Regions from separate parts of the Ferdinandcohnia sp. QZ13 genome, predicted to be linked through region 3. Evidence: riboswitches for the same ligand, from Rfam matches in the RefSeq annotation. Region 3 holds a riboswitch; each other region holds the start of a gene.
The links. A riboswitch is a leader RNA that binds a small molecule or an ion and turns the genes downstream of it on or off. The one in region 3 is predicted to bind S-adenosylmethionine.
Positions count from the first base shown of each region.

Region 1 (4,847 bases), on a different contig from region 3:
GACACGATATACATCATTCCAAGTGTCGCGAGTAGATCCGGTATTCCTATCTTTACGATTAAAAACGTATTGACTAGTCCTACAGCAACTCCAACTAAAAGTGGTAGAAGCAGAACCACCCAAAGCGGTAATTCATACCACACCATCAATGACGCCGTGATTACAACCGACAACGACATCGTTGACCCAACCGATAAATCAAAGCCGTCAACAACCAGTGTAAAGGTCACCCCTAACGCAAGGAGTGTCACGATTGAGATTGACCTTAAGATATCGGATAGATTGCCATATGAAAAAAAGGCATCATTTACAAAACTAAAATAGATTAAGATAAAGCTCATTAATACAATTGCCCCGTATTTAAACAAGAAGCTGATGATATTCCCTTTCATGTACGTCTTCCTTTCCACCGCTAGCATACAAGAGGATTTTATCCTGTGTTGCCTCTTCTCGCGAAAGTTCTTTCACAATTTCCCCGTCATACATGACTAGAATTCGATCTGAAATTCGGATGATTTCATCAATTTCAGAGGAAAAATAAAGGATCCCTTTCCCCTCATCGGCGAGGGAATAGATAAGCTGGAAAATATCCTGCTTTGCACCGACATCCACCCCTTTTGTCGGCTCATCAAACAAATAGAGATTCGCATTTCGAGATACCCATTTCCCAATTGCAACCTTTTGCTGGTTTCCCCCACTTAAATGCTCAGCCAACACTTCCGTATCTTTCGCCTTGATCCCAAGCAATTCAATGATAGAGCTAGCATAGCTTTTCTCAGCCTTCCGATCCATGAATAAAAACGGTGAGAATTTTTTCAAATTAGCAAAGGATAGATTCGTAGAGATTGACTCGTGAACGAACAGTCCTTCCTTACGACGCTCCTCTGAAACAAGTGCTACCCCCGCTTCAATTGCCTGCTGGGAATGCGTAAAATGTCGTGACTTGCCCTTTACTTTGACTTCACCCTGTTCGTAGGAGCGGAGACCAAACAATGTTTTCGCAAGCTCCGTTTTTCCGGCACCTACCAATCCAACAACCCCAACAATTTCCCCCTCGGAAACCGTAAACGATACATTGGCAAGCTTTTCTCCATCATCAAGACCACTCACCTCTAAAAGAAGGTCACCCCTCACTGTCTTCCGTTTCGTGGATTGTTCTTTATAGGAATTACCAAGCATCGTTTCAATAACGGTTTTTTGGGTAACTTCTTTCGTCGAAAAAGTAGTAATCGTTTTCCCATCGCGCATAATCGTTAAGCGGTCACAGATTTCAAACACTTCTGGAAGCCGGTGTGAAATAAAAATACAGCCGACTCCCTTATCCTTCAATGTTTTTACGATTTCAAATAGATGCTTCGTTTCTTCAATCGATAAAGGCGCTGTTGGTTCGTCAAAAATAATGACCTTTGCCTCATGGGCGAGTGCTCTTGCGATTAGCACTAATTGTTTTTCAGCTAGTGACAGCTCCAATGCTTGTTTCGTCATTGGAATGTCTGTTACATTCAAAAGCTTTAAAATCGAAGCTGCTTTTTCACGAAGCTTTCGTTTATTGATAAATAAGCTCTTTTCAGTCGAAAACGTATCTAGCAAAATGTTTTCAGCAACGGTGAGCTGCGGTACAATCACAGTGTCGACCTCTTGATAGACACAGTGGATTCCATGTGTTTTCGCATCCTTTGGATTACGAATGTTGATCGTTTCGCCTTCAAGGGTAATCACCCCTGTATCAAGCTCATAAGCACCCGATAGAATTTTCATCAGCGTGCTCTTTCCCGCTCCATTTGCACCAAGTAAGGCATGAACCTCACCAGCTTCTAGTTCAAAAGAAGCCTGCTCCAGCGCAATCACCTTTCCAAAGCTTTTTGTTATTTCCTTCATGTCGAGTAAGGGCATCTACATATCCTCCTTTACAGAGAACCTTTGAAGGCCCTCTCTTTTACTCTCCAGCTTCAAGCTTTTTCAACTCGTCTGTGTAGCCTTGTTCGCTTTTACCCCAGCCTTCAATGTACTGGTCAAGCTCGGCAGTTGTTATTTGTTCTCCTGGAAGTGCATCCTTTGTTACGAAAACAGGTTCTAATTTTACGCGTTCAGGTGTTTCGTCACCGTTTAGTTTTTGGTATGCAAAACGAACTTGGATACGTCCGATATCTTTTGGATCAACCGCTGCCGACGCAACCCATGGGCTATTATCCGCTTGAATCATTTGTAAATCCTCATCGCTCATGTCAATTCCGTACACTTTAATATCTGTACGTCCTGCTTGTTGAATGGCACGAACAGCACCCTTTGCAAACTCATCCCACGCTGCCCAAACCGCTGTAATTTGACCTTCCTCAGGGTATTGTTTTAAAAGAGCTTCCATCTGTGCTTGTGTATCTAAAGCCGTGTTTGCCGTAGCGGCACCAAATGTTGCGATCTCTTTTATGCCTGTGTTGTTATCAAGAAACTCTTGGTAGGCCAACTGACGTCTTTCCATTGGTGCGAAGCCCGCAACCCAAATTTTTACGATATTTGCTTCACCACCAGCGTCTTCTGCCAATTTTTCAAGTGTCATTTGTGCCATTTGCTGGTCACCTTGTTCAAGAACGGTTACACCTTCCACTTCCACTTCTGCATCAAAAACAACAACTGGAATTCCTTTATCGACTGCCTTTTGAACAGAACTTTGTAGTGCTTCCTTTGTTCCATGGTCAATTAAAATGGCATCGAAGCCCTGGTTTAACGCTGCATCTACGTTTGACGCCATTTTCGCGAGGTCACCATCAGATGTAAAAACCGTTGTTTCTCCTGCGAACTTTTTCACTTGTTCCTCAACACCCTCAATATATTGCGCTGAGAATGTTCCTAAGTTTTGCTGCATGATTAACGCAACTTTTTTGTTTGCTAATGGATGATCAGAATTCTTTACTTCTGTACTATCTGTTTTCGTTGTTTCTTCAGCTACTTTCGGTTGGCAGCCAACTAGTACTGCAATAATTAATAATGTCGTGAATAATAGTTTTGATAATTTCATTTAATTTTCTCCCCTTCTTTTGTATGTAATCTTATTTTTCACATCTGTTTACTCAAGTTGAAAACCCATCACTCTCCTGTTTGTTGAGGCTTCTTTTTGAAGATGTAAAAAAGCCTCTTTCTTATCAGAAAGAGGCTTGAAGCATACAAAAGTCTTCGCACCTCTTATCTACCAGAAAGAATCATCCTTCTGTTGGAATTAGCACCGTGCCTTGCGGGTTGTTTACCCGGCGAACTAAGTCGCCCCATTTCACAATGGTATTACGGTCGGTTGCTGGGCGTCATCGGGCCAAATCCCTCAGCCTACTCTTGATAAGAGAAAATACAGCAATCATATTCAAATATCTTACTTGACGAGAATCATATCATGGTCAAAAACAAATTTCAATATTTTTATTATAAAAAATATTTTAATAGTGGGAAAGGAAGTAATTTGCCTTTTTTCGTATCATGACGCATATGTGCCCGACTAACGCGCAATTAACAGCTTCCACAAAAAAAGGGACCAGGAGAACCGTCCCCCTGGACCCTTATAATACTTTGTTATTCCGTTCGAGCACTCGTAAAAGGTTTTGCTCGAATAATGGCATTTCTTCTTCGGTAAGCTGTGAAGCGAAGATACTTTCACTTTCGTTTTTTAGGGTTTGAAGTAGCAGTAACATGACGGTTTGGACAGTAAGATTAGGATCAATCAATTCTGCCAAGGACGCCATCGTTTCGGGCTTTACATCCGGATAGACAAATTTCGTCTCTGCCCCTTGCAGCCCCACCTCGTAAAATTTTCGAATGATTTCTGCACGCTCAGATCCACTTCCTGTCACACCTAAATATATTTGGACAGCCACCCCATTACGAAGACGACGCTGGGAGATTCCTGCAAACTTTTTCCCATCTATACTTAAATCATAACTTCCTGGACAATATGAACCGACAACCTCTCGTGCTACTATGTCGACTTCATAGCCATCGAACATTTTTCGAATCAACTCAAGCATTGTATCGTAGCCACGGTTGATATCAATGCCTTTTTCTGTTTCAGGAAAGATAAGCGAGATGTTTAGCACTCCCTCATCAAGAACCACTGCTAGTCCGCCCGAATTTCGTACGATTGCACGAAAGCCCATTGACTCAAGGAGCTCTATCCCCTCCTCAAGAAAGGGAAGTTTCGTATCCTGAATCCCAAGCACAATGGTCTGATGATGAACCCAGGCCCTTGCAGTAGCTGGTGAATCTCCTTTTCCTACAAATGCACAAAGCGTATCATCTATCGCAAACGATTGCAATGCATCAAATTGATAGCCTAAACTTGATTGATCTATAATCCGCCAGCTTGGCTGGTGTAAAAGACTTTCGGTCATACGTCATACTCCTATTACACAAAAGGTACTTTTTTAAAAATCGCAAATGCAAATGAACCCTAAAAAACCAGGCATTGCCTGGTTTTAACATTCCCTATTTTACCTTTAATTTACGAAATTGGCTACCTCGTGATGGGAGGTCTTGCTCATTTTTTGCGCAATCATACGATTAATATCTTTCTCGATGGCCTTTACCGTCGTATCCAACGTAATGGCTAACTCTTTAAAAAGTATTTTTTGAATATGAAGGAGAAGTCTACGGTCATGTTCAGATAACTTCTTATCAATCATTTCAAATTCATATTTTTTACTCATTAATGTATTTAAAACGCTCGAAATTTCTTTTCTGTCTCCAGAAGAAACGATTTCAGAATAATTTTTATGACGTTCTGACGCATGATCAATCCACTGAATTCCCGGTAGCTTAAACGAGTCCAATATCTCCTCTGACTCACTTTTCCCAATGATTTCTCGCAT
Region 1 covers NZ_JAVIVW010000015.1:1,753,754-1,758,600, forward strand. Annotated here, with positions in the region: gene RGU12_RS22530 (ABC transporter permease) at 1-392, opposite strand, end outside; gene RGU12_RS22535 (sugar ABC transporter ATP-binding protein) at 361-1,893, opposite strand; gene RGU12_RS22540 (sugar ABC transporter substrate-binding protein) at 1,937-3,013, opposite strand; SAM riboswitch class I at 3,175-3,331, opposite strand; gene lipL (octanoyl-[GcvH]:protein N-octanoyltransferase) at 3,543-4,370, opposite strand; gene RGU12_RS22550 (CarD family transcriptional regulator) at 4,476-4,847, opposite strand, start outside.
Region 1: another riboswitch for S-adenosylmethionine. It lies ahead of RGU12_RS22540 (sugar ABC transporter substrate-binding protein); the one in region 3 lies ahead of mtnK (S-methyl-5-thioribose kinase).

Region 2 (4,847 bases), 870 kb from region 3:
CCAATAAAGATAAGCTCAGCATTTTGACCAGCAAAAGCGCGGCCTTTTGTGGAAGTTCCTGCCTGATAGAGTACCGGCGTTCTTTGTGGAGAAGGCTCACATAGGTGTGCTCCTGGGACTTTAAAATATTTGCCTTCATGGTTGATATCATGGACCTTACTTGGGTCTGCAAAAATTTGATTCTGTTTGTCTACTAAAACTGCATTATCCTCCCAGCTACCTTCCCATAACTTATAGCAAACTTGTAAATATTCTTCAGCAATATCGTACCGCTCATCATGTTTAATTTGGTCTTCCAATCCCATATTCACAGCGGCGCTTTTTAAGTAAGAAGTGACAATATTCCAGCCGACACGCCCCTTTGTAATATGATCCAGCGTCGACATCCTGCGAGCAAATGTATAAGGATGCTCATGCGTGACAGATGCCGTAACTCCGAATCCTAAATGCTTTGTCACCGCTGACATTAATGGCACAACAAGGGATGGGTCATTTACAGGTGTTTGGGTACCCTGACGGATAGCGGCATCTCTAGAGCCTTGATACACATCATAAGGCCCCAGTACATCTGCTAGAAATATTGCATCGAATCGACCCTTCTCTAAAAGCTTTGCTAGTTCAATCCAATATTCACTATCTTTATAGCGGTGTGATTGATCCTCTGGATGTGTCCACAGACCTGGAGATTGATGCCCCACACAGTTCATATCAAATGCATTTAAATAAATTCTTTTCTTTGTCATTGTTATTAGCTCCTTTTTTATTAATGTTTTAAAGCAAAAGCTTTATTCTGTTTGACTGCTTCAACAAAGTAATAAAGCTCTTTTTTCAGTCTTTCTAACACATTTACATCGGTAATAGGGGTAATCACTTGTGTTTTATCGATTTGGCAATCTTGGAAGTAAACTCCTTGCATGCTTTGCCCCTTTAATGCGGCCAATAATGGTTTGAGGCTGAAGTCAATTGCTAGTAAATGTGCTGGGCTTCCGCCTGTCATAATTGGCAAAACGGTTTTTCTTGCTAACACATCTTGTGGCAGCAAATCTAGTACAGCTTTCAGCACTCCTGTGTACGCTGCCTTGTAAACGGGCGATCCTACAATCACACCTTCTGCCCCTTGGATTAATGAAGTTAGATCCTTAATGGCTGGACTATCAAACTTCAGATTAAATATGTCATCAGAAGGAATATCTCTCACGGATACATGTGTGATTGTAAAACCTTCCTGTTTAAGCTTTTTCCCTACAAACTGTAGAACCAAATCCGTTCTAGAACTTTCTGAAGGACTTCCCGATAAAATAACGATTTCGCTCATTTTGATCATCCTTTCTCCTTTTTATTGAAATCTTTTCTTATGAGTTATTGAACCATCAACCTCCCCCTTCCAAAGAAAAAAGGAAATAAAAAAGACATCTTTATTCAAAACGTCAATCGTGGACGCTTTGAAAATAAAGATGCCTTTAGTGGTCTAATCGGCAAATTATTTTTTCGTGGTTTGTTTTTGGGATGATGTGGATTTTTGTAATGAAAAACGCTTCTTTTCCGTCGCATCAATTTGGGTGATTTCCCCATTATGGACAGTAATTACAATTGATCCAAATTCTAGATTCTCCAAGGTTGATAAAATATGTTTCACCTTTTGTTCCTCAAGTTTTGCCATGTCACTCCTCCTTGTACAAGATGTATATCATTTCATTGCCCTGGTTGACCAGTATGGCAGATGTTCATTTTGGCCAAAATAAAAACCCTCTTCTAACAAGAAGAGGGCATACATGCATAGTTCGAATACGCTCTTCTTATCTTTCAAGCAAAATGCTTGCTGGAATTGGCACAGTACATAATGTCTGTTGCCGAGGCTTCGTCGGGCCAGTCCCTCCGCCTCTCTGGATAAGAATCAATAGGTAATTAAGTTGTTGTTTGTTGATATAAAATTACATGGAATTTTACATTCTGTCAATCACTTTATCCAAAAATTTTTAAAAGAGGGAACTTTTAGTTATTTAGTCATAGTTGCGTTCATGAGTTTGGGTATGATGATAGAACTCTTGGGACATAAACACTTTTTTGGGTTTGGAGATTATTGATAAAACTAACAGCTTATACACTATTTATATGCGGACTATTGGAGATTACTGGTAATATCCATAACTTAAACACTTTTTATGCTAAGACTTCTGGAGATTACTGGCGATACTTATAACTTAAATACTCTTTATGCTTAGGCTTCTGGAAATAACCGGTAATACTTATAGCTTAAATACACTTTATGCCAAGACTTCTGGATATTACTGGTAATACTTATCTTTAGAAGTTTAGTATTTGTTCAGCTCTTGTACAGGCGTCTGAAGAATAACAGGATTTTTTGCGGGATCTAACCACTTCAAAAGTTTAATTACATTTGCTTCCGATGTTGCAGTACACCCCAATGTATAACCACTGCCAACATGGAAGAATATCGCACTTCCTTTATAGGGAGTTCGCTCTGTATTGTAGTTGATCACAAATCCATAGGTATATAGACGATGCATCATATTCTCTGCGCTTTTCCACTGACCTTGGGTTTCATTTCTTGACTGCCATGAGTTGTAAAGTGGGGACTCTGGATCATCTACCCATACATCATCATTTGTAATGTTTCGGAAAGGTAATTTTGTACCCGGATTTCCTTTTTGTCCAAAAGCTGTTCCGATTGTATATTTTCCTACAGGTGATTTACCATCTCCTTCTTTTTTGTTGGATGCAAAGCCATTTTTTCCGATATAGCCAGTAGTGTTCAAAATCGGATTCCATTTTCCATTTGCATCCTTCTCAAACGCTTGAATCGTTGCGTGATTGGTGTTGTATCCATCTGTAGTTACAAGAATAAGCTGGTGGTTTCCATTAACCGTTTTTAATGTATCAGCGATATTCCCACTTTTTTCAGGTTTCGTTCCAGTAGTTGTAGATGGGGCCGGTGTAGCACCCACAACGCTTTTTTCAACAATAGGTTTTGTATCGGATAAGTATTCACTATACACCCAGCCTGTTTTATCATTCATTTTTACTTTGCTCCAAGAATCGGTAACCTCACTAACAATAAGGGCTTGTCCTTGCGTAACAGCTATAACAACTGGATAATTCGTACCTGCCCCGCTACGCATGTTTAAAGAACCAACATTAACATATTGGGTGACAGGCTTTTCTAAAATAGAAGAAGTGACAATAGTCTCATCCTCTGTATTTTGAGTATCAACTTTTACCTCATTTTCTTTTTGAATTTCCTCGTTTACCGATTCCTCACTTTTTTTGGTAACCGTTTTGTCGTCTTTCAAATCCATATCTGCATCGATTGTCATTGTAGCAGTTGTTGCTGTTTCTTCTTTTACCTTCTTAGTGGTTGCAACTGTATCGTTGCTCCCTATCTCAAATGTAATTGCAATTATTATTCCAGCAATTATCAATGCTGTTATAATTCCGATTAGCTGTTTTTTCTTTATCATGCTGTTTCTATCCCCCTATTGAAAAACCACACAAATAATTATATTACGATAATAGCACCTAGAGGAATTGTCAATATTTTTCCAACTAAACATAATAAACCCCACAAAAAAAGAGACCCGAATAAACTGCAATTCAAGGTCTCAAATTCATGTTTTTAGATGTTTATTGATTTGCTTTTTTTACCCATTCCGCTACAGTAACAGTACGTTTTGCTTGATGTTTCACTGCCGCTTGTACGTCATCAATCATTTTTCCATCTTCACCGACAGTAACACTTGTTCCGTACGGATTTCCACCCGCTCCAAATAATACTGGATCAGTATAACCAGGAGCAGCAATAATCGCTCCCCAGTGCATCATACTTGTGTATAACGAAAGGATTGTCGCTTCTTGTCCACCATGCGGGTTTTGAGCAGACGTCATCGCACTTACAACTTTATTAACCGTTTTTCCAGTAGCCCAAAGTCCACCTTGAGTATCAAGAAATTGTTTCATTTGTGAAGGCATATTTCCAAAGCGCGTTGGAACACTGAAGATAATTGCGTCTGCCCATTCAATATCATCCGATGTGACCACTGGAACGTCCTTTGTTGCTTCAACGGTTGCTTTCCATACTTCATTTCCCTGGATGACAGACTCAGGAGCTAATTCCTGAACCTTTAATACTTTAACTTCAGCCCCAGCTTCTTTAGCTCCTTCTTCAGCCCATTTAGATAACTGATAATTTGTTCCACCCATACTATAAAAAATGACTGCTAATTTTACATTTGACAATTTTACATTCTCCTTTTTCGATGATTTTTAGTGGTAAAGGAACATCGCATAACTTACCCATCCTATTATTTCTTATAATTCGCTTTAATATGCGGGATAGTGGGACAGGTTCGTTGTCCCAAAAGGCATAAAACGGGACGCAGTACCTGTCCCTGCGCCCCCTCTATCTTCTTTATACATACTTCATTTGTTGATTTCTTATCCGAATTGCCCTTTCAGGATAATCGGTAATGATTGCTTCGACTTGCAATCTTAGTAATTTTTCTATTTCATTTGGATCATTGACAGTCCAAACTCTTACTTTATCGTAAAGCCCTTGCAAGCATGATCCGTAGTCCTCATTTGCCCGATTGTTAAGATAATGAATGACTTCAATTGGTAGATGTACTGGAAATTGTTTGCTTAATTGTAGTAGCTGTTGGAAAATTTCAGTCTTAGGTAAAAGAATGGACTTGTTTAAATGCAGTGCTTCCAGTTCTAACGTATTGATATAATCGTACGGAAGGGAAATACTATTATTGAGTAACCATGCTATTTTGGAACTTGGATTAAGCTGCTTCATTCTTAAAATGGTCGGCAAATGGAACGAAGAA
Region 2 covers NZ_JAVIVW010000001.1:1,914,258-1,919,104, forward strand. Annotated here, with positions in the region: gene RGU12_RS09310 (LLM class flavin-dependent oxidoreductase) at 1-743, opposite strand, end outside; gene ssuE (NADPH-dependent FMN reductase) at 764-1,315, opposite strand; gene RGU12_RS09320 (YezD family protein) at 1,481-1,660, opposite strand; SAM riboswitch class I at 1,794-1,894, opposite strand; gene RGU12_RS09325 (SH3 domain-containing protein) at 2,313-3,479, opposite strand; gene wrbA (NAD(P)H:quinone oxidoreductase) at 3,643-4,254, opposite strand; gene RGU12_RS09335 (glycerophosphodiester phosphodiesterase) at 4,427-4,847, opposite strand, start outside.
Region 2: another riboswitch for S-adenosylmethionine. It lies ahead of RGU12_RS09320 (YezD family protein); the one in region 3 lies ahead of mtnK (S-methyl-5-thioribose kinase).

Region 3 (4,847 bases):
ACCGAATCCAATTCCTGGTGCCACTGCAACATGAGCTTTTTCAAGTAAGAGATCAGCAAAGCTAACAGATGTGTATCCTTCAGGTACGGGTAGCCATGCGAAGAAAGAACCTTCAGGTGCTTTTACATCCCACCCAATGTCCTGAAGTGCACCGATGAAGGCGTTTCGTCTTGATTCGTACTTATCCACTAGTTCTTTTACACAGTCCTGTGACTCGGTTAGTGCTGTTGCTGCCGCTGCTTGAATTGGACTGAACAAACTAACATACATATGGTCTTGAATGAGATTTAGAGCTTCGATAACGCTTGGGTTTCCAACCGCAAAACCAACTCTCCATCCGGCCATGTTATATGTCTTTGAAAGTGTGTAAATTTCAATCCCGATATCCTTGGCCCCGTCTATTTCTAAGAAACTGATTGGTCTTTTCCCTTCAAATCCAATTGCACCATATGCAAAATCATGCACGACACAAATATCATGTTCTTTTGCAAAAGAAATGGTTTCTTCAAAAAATTCCTTTGTCGCTACAGCTCCGGTTGGGTTATTAGGATAATTTAAAAACATAACTTTTGCTTTTTCAAGCGTTTCTGATTCAAGTTCTGAGTAGTCAGGTAAAAAGGCATTTTCCGCTTTCAGTGGCATATATGCCATTTCGGCTCGAGCAAGTTCAACTCCTGACCAATAATCGGGATACCCAGGATCCGGAACTAACGCAATATCACCTGGATTTAATAGGCATTGTGGAATCTCAACTAATCCTGCCTTCCCTCCAAAAAGAATCGCAACCTCTGTATCTGGATCAAGTTCAACTCCGTATTCACGTTGATAAAATTCTGTTGCTGCCTTCTTTAAGAAAGAATGTCCACGAAACGGAGAATATTTATGAAATTTCGGTTGTTCAGCGCCCCTTTTTAATGCCTCAACGATGTGTTTTGGGGTTGGCTGATCTGGATTTCCCTGACCTAAATTGATGACATCGTGCCCCTGGGCAACAACGTTATTCACCTTTGCAACAAGTGAAGCAAAAAACTGCTTCGGTAAATTTTGCAGGATTTCAGATTGTTCGAAATTTTTCATGTATACACCTTCTTCAAAATACTTGAAATACTAGTCTAATATCATATATTGTTAGAGTTAACTTGTAAAGTATCATTTCACAGGAGGTTCCCAATGAATCTAAAAATTGCATGTATTCAGTATGATATTCAATTTGGAAAACCGCAAGAAAATTTTGATCTTATCTCTGAAGAGATCGAAAAAACAATGAACCAGGATAAACCCGATATTATCGTCCTCCCAGAGCTTTGGACAACTGGGTATGACTTAACAAGATTAAATGAAATTGCAGATGATAACGGGAATGAAACAAATGCTTTTATAAAAAATTTAGCAAAACAATATTCAGTTAATATTATAGCAGGCTCGATTGCCAAAAAGACTGAACATGGCGTTACAAACACAATGTTTGTCTTTAATCGTGACGGAGAAATAATCGGTGAATATAGTAAGCTCCATCTCTTCCAACTCATGGATGAGCATTTGTATTTACAAGCTGGCGAAGCAAAAGGTGATTTCACGATTGAGAACATACCCGCTGCAGGCGTTATTTGCTATGATATACGCTTCCCTGAATGGATACGCGCACATACAACAAGTGGCGCTGAAATTCTATTCGTGGTAGCGGAGTGGCCACTTCCTCGGCTTGAGCATTGGCGTACTTTACTCCTAAGCCGAGCAATTGAAAATCAATGCTATGTCGTTGCTTGTAATTGTGTTGGTAGTAACCCTGATAACGTATTTGGCGGTCATTCGATGATTATCGATCCTTGGGGAACAATTATTGCCGAAGCAGGCACGGAAAGCACAACATTAATTGGGGAAATTGACCTTAGCAAGGTGCAAGAAGTTAGAAAGCAAATTCCGATTTTCCAGGATCGTCGACCGGATTTATATAAATAAAAATATATTGACAATTATGTGTATTCGTTGTTATGATTCTCATCAGTATTAATAAAAAATTCAAATATCGTTATACTTGATCTCTTATCAAGAGCAGGCAGAGGGACTTGGCCCTATGAAGCCCAGCAACCGACCGTAATTCCATTGCAAAATGGGGCGCTAACTTTATAGCGCAGGGAAAAACCCACAAGGCACGGTGCTAATTCCAACAGGAAACATTTGATTTCCTGGCAGATAAGAGGTTTGATGCTGTGTCTTCAAGCCTCTTTCAATGTGAAAGAGGCTTTTCTGTTCGAAAAGCCTCCCAGACTGTTGAAAAACGCTCGCATACGTCGTTGCTTGCCTCAATCGTCCGCTCATGAAGGCAACTTCTATTCGCGTCTTCTCTCGGCTGCGCGCCTAGTCTGACAAGCGTTTTCAAGTCAGTCTGTAAAAATAATATTAAAAAATATTACTGGAGGTATATAAAATGGCAATTTCACATCAATCCATTTATGAACGATTAACAGAAAGTACAGCGGTGGCATTAGCCACACGTCTTCGCTTGTTTGAAGAAGGAACAGTACTGCAATGCAAAGAAATCGGAGATGGAAATCTAAATCTAGTTTTCCATATTACCCCTATAGATAGCGATAATGGAATCATTATCAAGCAAGCTTTACCATATGCAAAGGTCGTTGGAGAGAGTTGGCCATTATCCCTTAAACGTGCAACCATCGAAGCAAATGCATTATTAACGGCTGCTGACTATGCACCAGCACTTGTGCCAAAGGTTTATTATACGGATGAGCAACTAGCCATTACAGTAATGGAAGACCTTTCCCGTTTACAAATAGCAAGAGCTGGCCTAATTGAGGGTAAAAACTTCCCTCTTTTATCAGAGCACATCGGAACATATTTAGCGAAAACCCTATTCTATTCATCAGATTTTGGACTAGAGCCACTTAAGAAAAAAGTGCTAGTGCAAAAATTCATTAACCCTGACCTGTGTAAAATTACGGAGGATCTTGTATTCACCGATCCATTTTTTGATATCGATACGAATAGCTTTGAAGAAGAGCTACGAATTGATGTTGAGCAAATTTGGGTAGACCAATCACTTAAGCTTGAGGTTGCAAAGTTAAAGCAAAAGTTCTTAACACAAGCAGATGCTTTATTACATGGGGATTTACACACGGGAAGTATTTTCGCAAGCGAGACAGAGACAAAAGTAATTGATCCGGAATTTGCTTATTTTGGACCACTCGGCTTTGACCTTGGGCAATTCATTGCCAATCTTTTAGTAAATGCCATTTCGCGGAATTCCGAAAACCGTGAGCCGCTCTATCAGCATATTGAAAAAACATGGGATGTGTTTTTGGCAACCTTTACACATGCTTGGAAAAAGGATGCTGTGGAACAATACCGTGATACTGATGGCTATTTGGAATATGTTCTTGAGCAAGCATTTGAAGATGCAATCGGATTTGCAGGCTGTGAGTTAATTCGCAGAACAATCGGGCTAGCCCATGTTGCCGATTTGGATGGAATTGAAAACTTCGAGGAGAGAATCTCAGCGAAACAGCATGCCCTTCGTTTAGGAAAAGCGTTAATCCGTGACCGTAAGTCTATTAAGGAACTGCGAATTCTACGAAACTATGTAGACAAAACAGCTAAGGAGTGACATCATGACGAACATAAAAACTGTTCCACAATCGGTTCAGTGGAATGAAACTTCTATCAAACTATTAGATCAAACAAAACTCCCGTTAGAAACTGTATTTATCGACCTAGTTACAATTGAGGATGTATGGGAAAGTATCGTTTCTTTAAAAGTACGTGGGGCTCCGGCAATTGGAATTACGGCTGCCTTTGGCTTAGCTTTATCTGCAAAGAGCTATGAAGAAACGAATTTGGAAGAATTTAAGGAAAAACTCCTTAAAGATAAAGAATATTTAGCGAGCTCACGCCCAACTGCTGTTAACTTAATTTGGGCATTAAATCGCTTGGTTACTAGTATTCAAGATTCAACATCCGTAAATGAAGCAAAAACTACACTCATCCCTGAGGCCATACGTATTCAAGCAGAAGATGAAGCGGTTTGTCGCCAAATCGGTGAGCATGCTCTTGGGCTCTTCCAGGATGGTTTTAAAGTATTAACAATTTGTAATGCAGGTTCTATTGCAACTGCTCGCTACGGCACTGCACTTGCGCCCTTCCATTTAGCAGCACAACAGGGCAAAAATCTTAAAGTCTATGCTTCAGAGACACGACCTGTTTTACAAGGGGCTCGGTTAACCACATGGGAATTGCTACAATCAGGTGTTGATGTAACATTGATTACAGACAATATGGCCGCTCATACGATAATGGAAAAAGGAATCAATGCTATCATCGTGGGAGCTGACCGGATAACAGCAAATGGAGATACCGCTAATAAAATTGGCACTTTTAATTTAGCGATATTAGCCAAAACATTTGGTATTCCATTCTATGTTGCTGCACCTCTATCCACGTTTGATGTGTCCCTAGAAAGTGGTGAAGAAATTCCGATTGAGGAACGAAATCCGGAGGAAGTTACACATTTACATGGAGTTCGCATAGCTCCAGAAGGTGTTCAAGTGTATAATCCAGCGTTTGACGTCACCCCAAATGAACTTATTACAGCCATTATTACGGAAAAAGGGATCCTACAAGGTGATCTTGAGGCCGAGATTAAACATTTGTTTGAATAATAAAGAGTTTATAAGGAAATCCAGTGTGCGGCACACTGGATTTTTTCAGATTACGCGAGCTATCTATTTTAATTTGAGTCTATCGACTTTATTTTGATTCTATCGATTTTAATTGAATTCTATCGACTTTACTTCAGTTCTATCGTTTTTAGCAAAAATCCAAAAACTTGCCCC
Region 3 covers NZ_JAVIVW010000001.1:1,048,387-1,053,233, forward strand. Annotated here, with positions in the region: gene RGU12_RS05075 (pyridoxal phosphate-dependent aminotransferase) at 1-1,077, opposite strand, end outside; gene RGU12_RS05080 (carbon-nitrogen family hydrolase) at 1,171-1,959, shown strand; SAM riboswitch class I at 2,041-2,200, shown strand; gene mtnK (S-methyl-5-thioribose kinase) at 2,429-3,622, shown strand; gene mtnA (S-methyl-5-thioribose-1-phosphate isomerase) at 3,627-4,673, shown strand.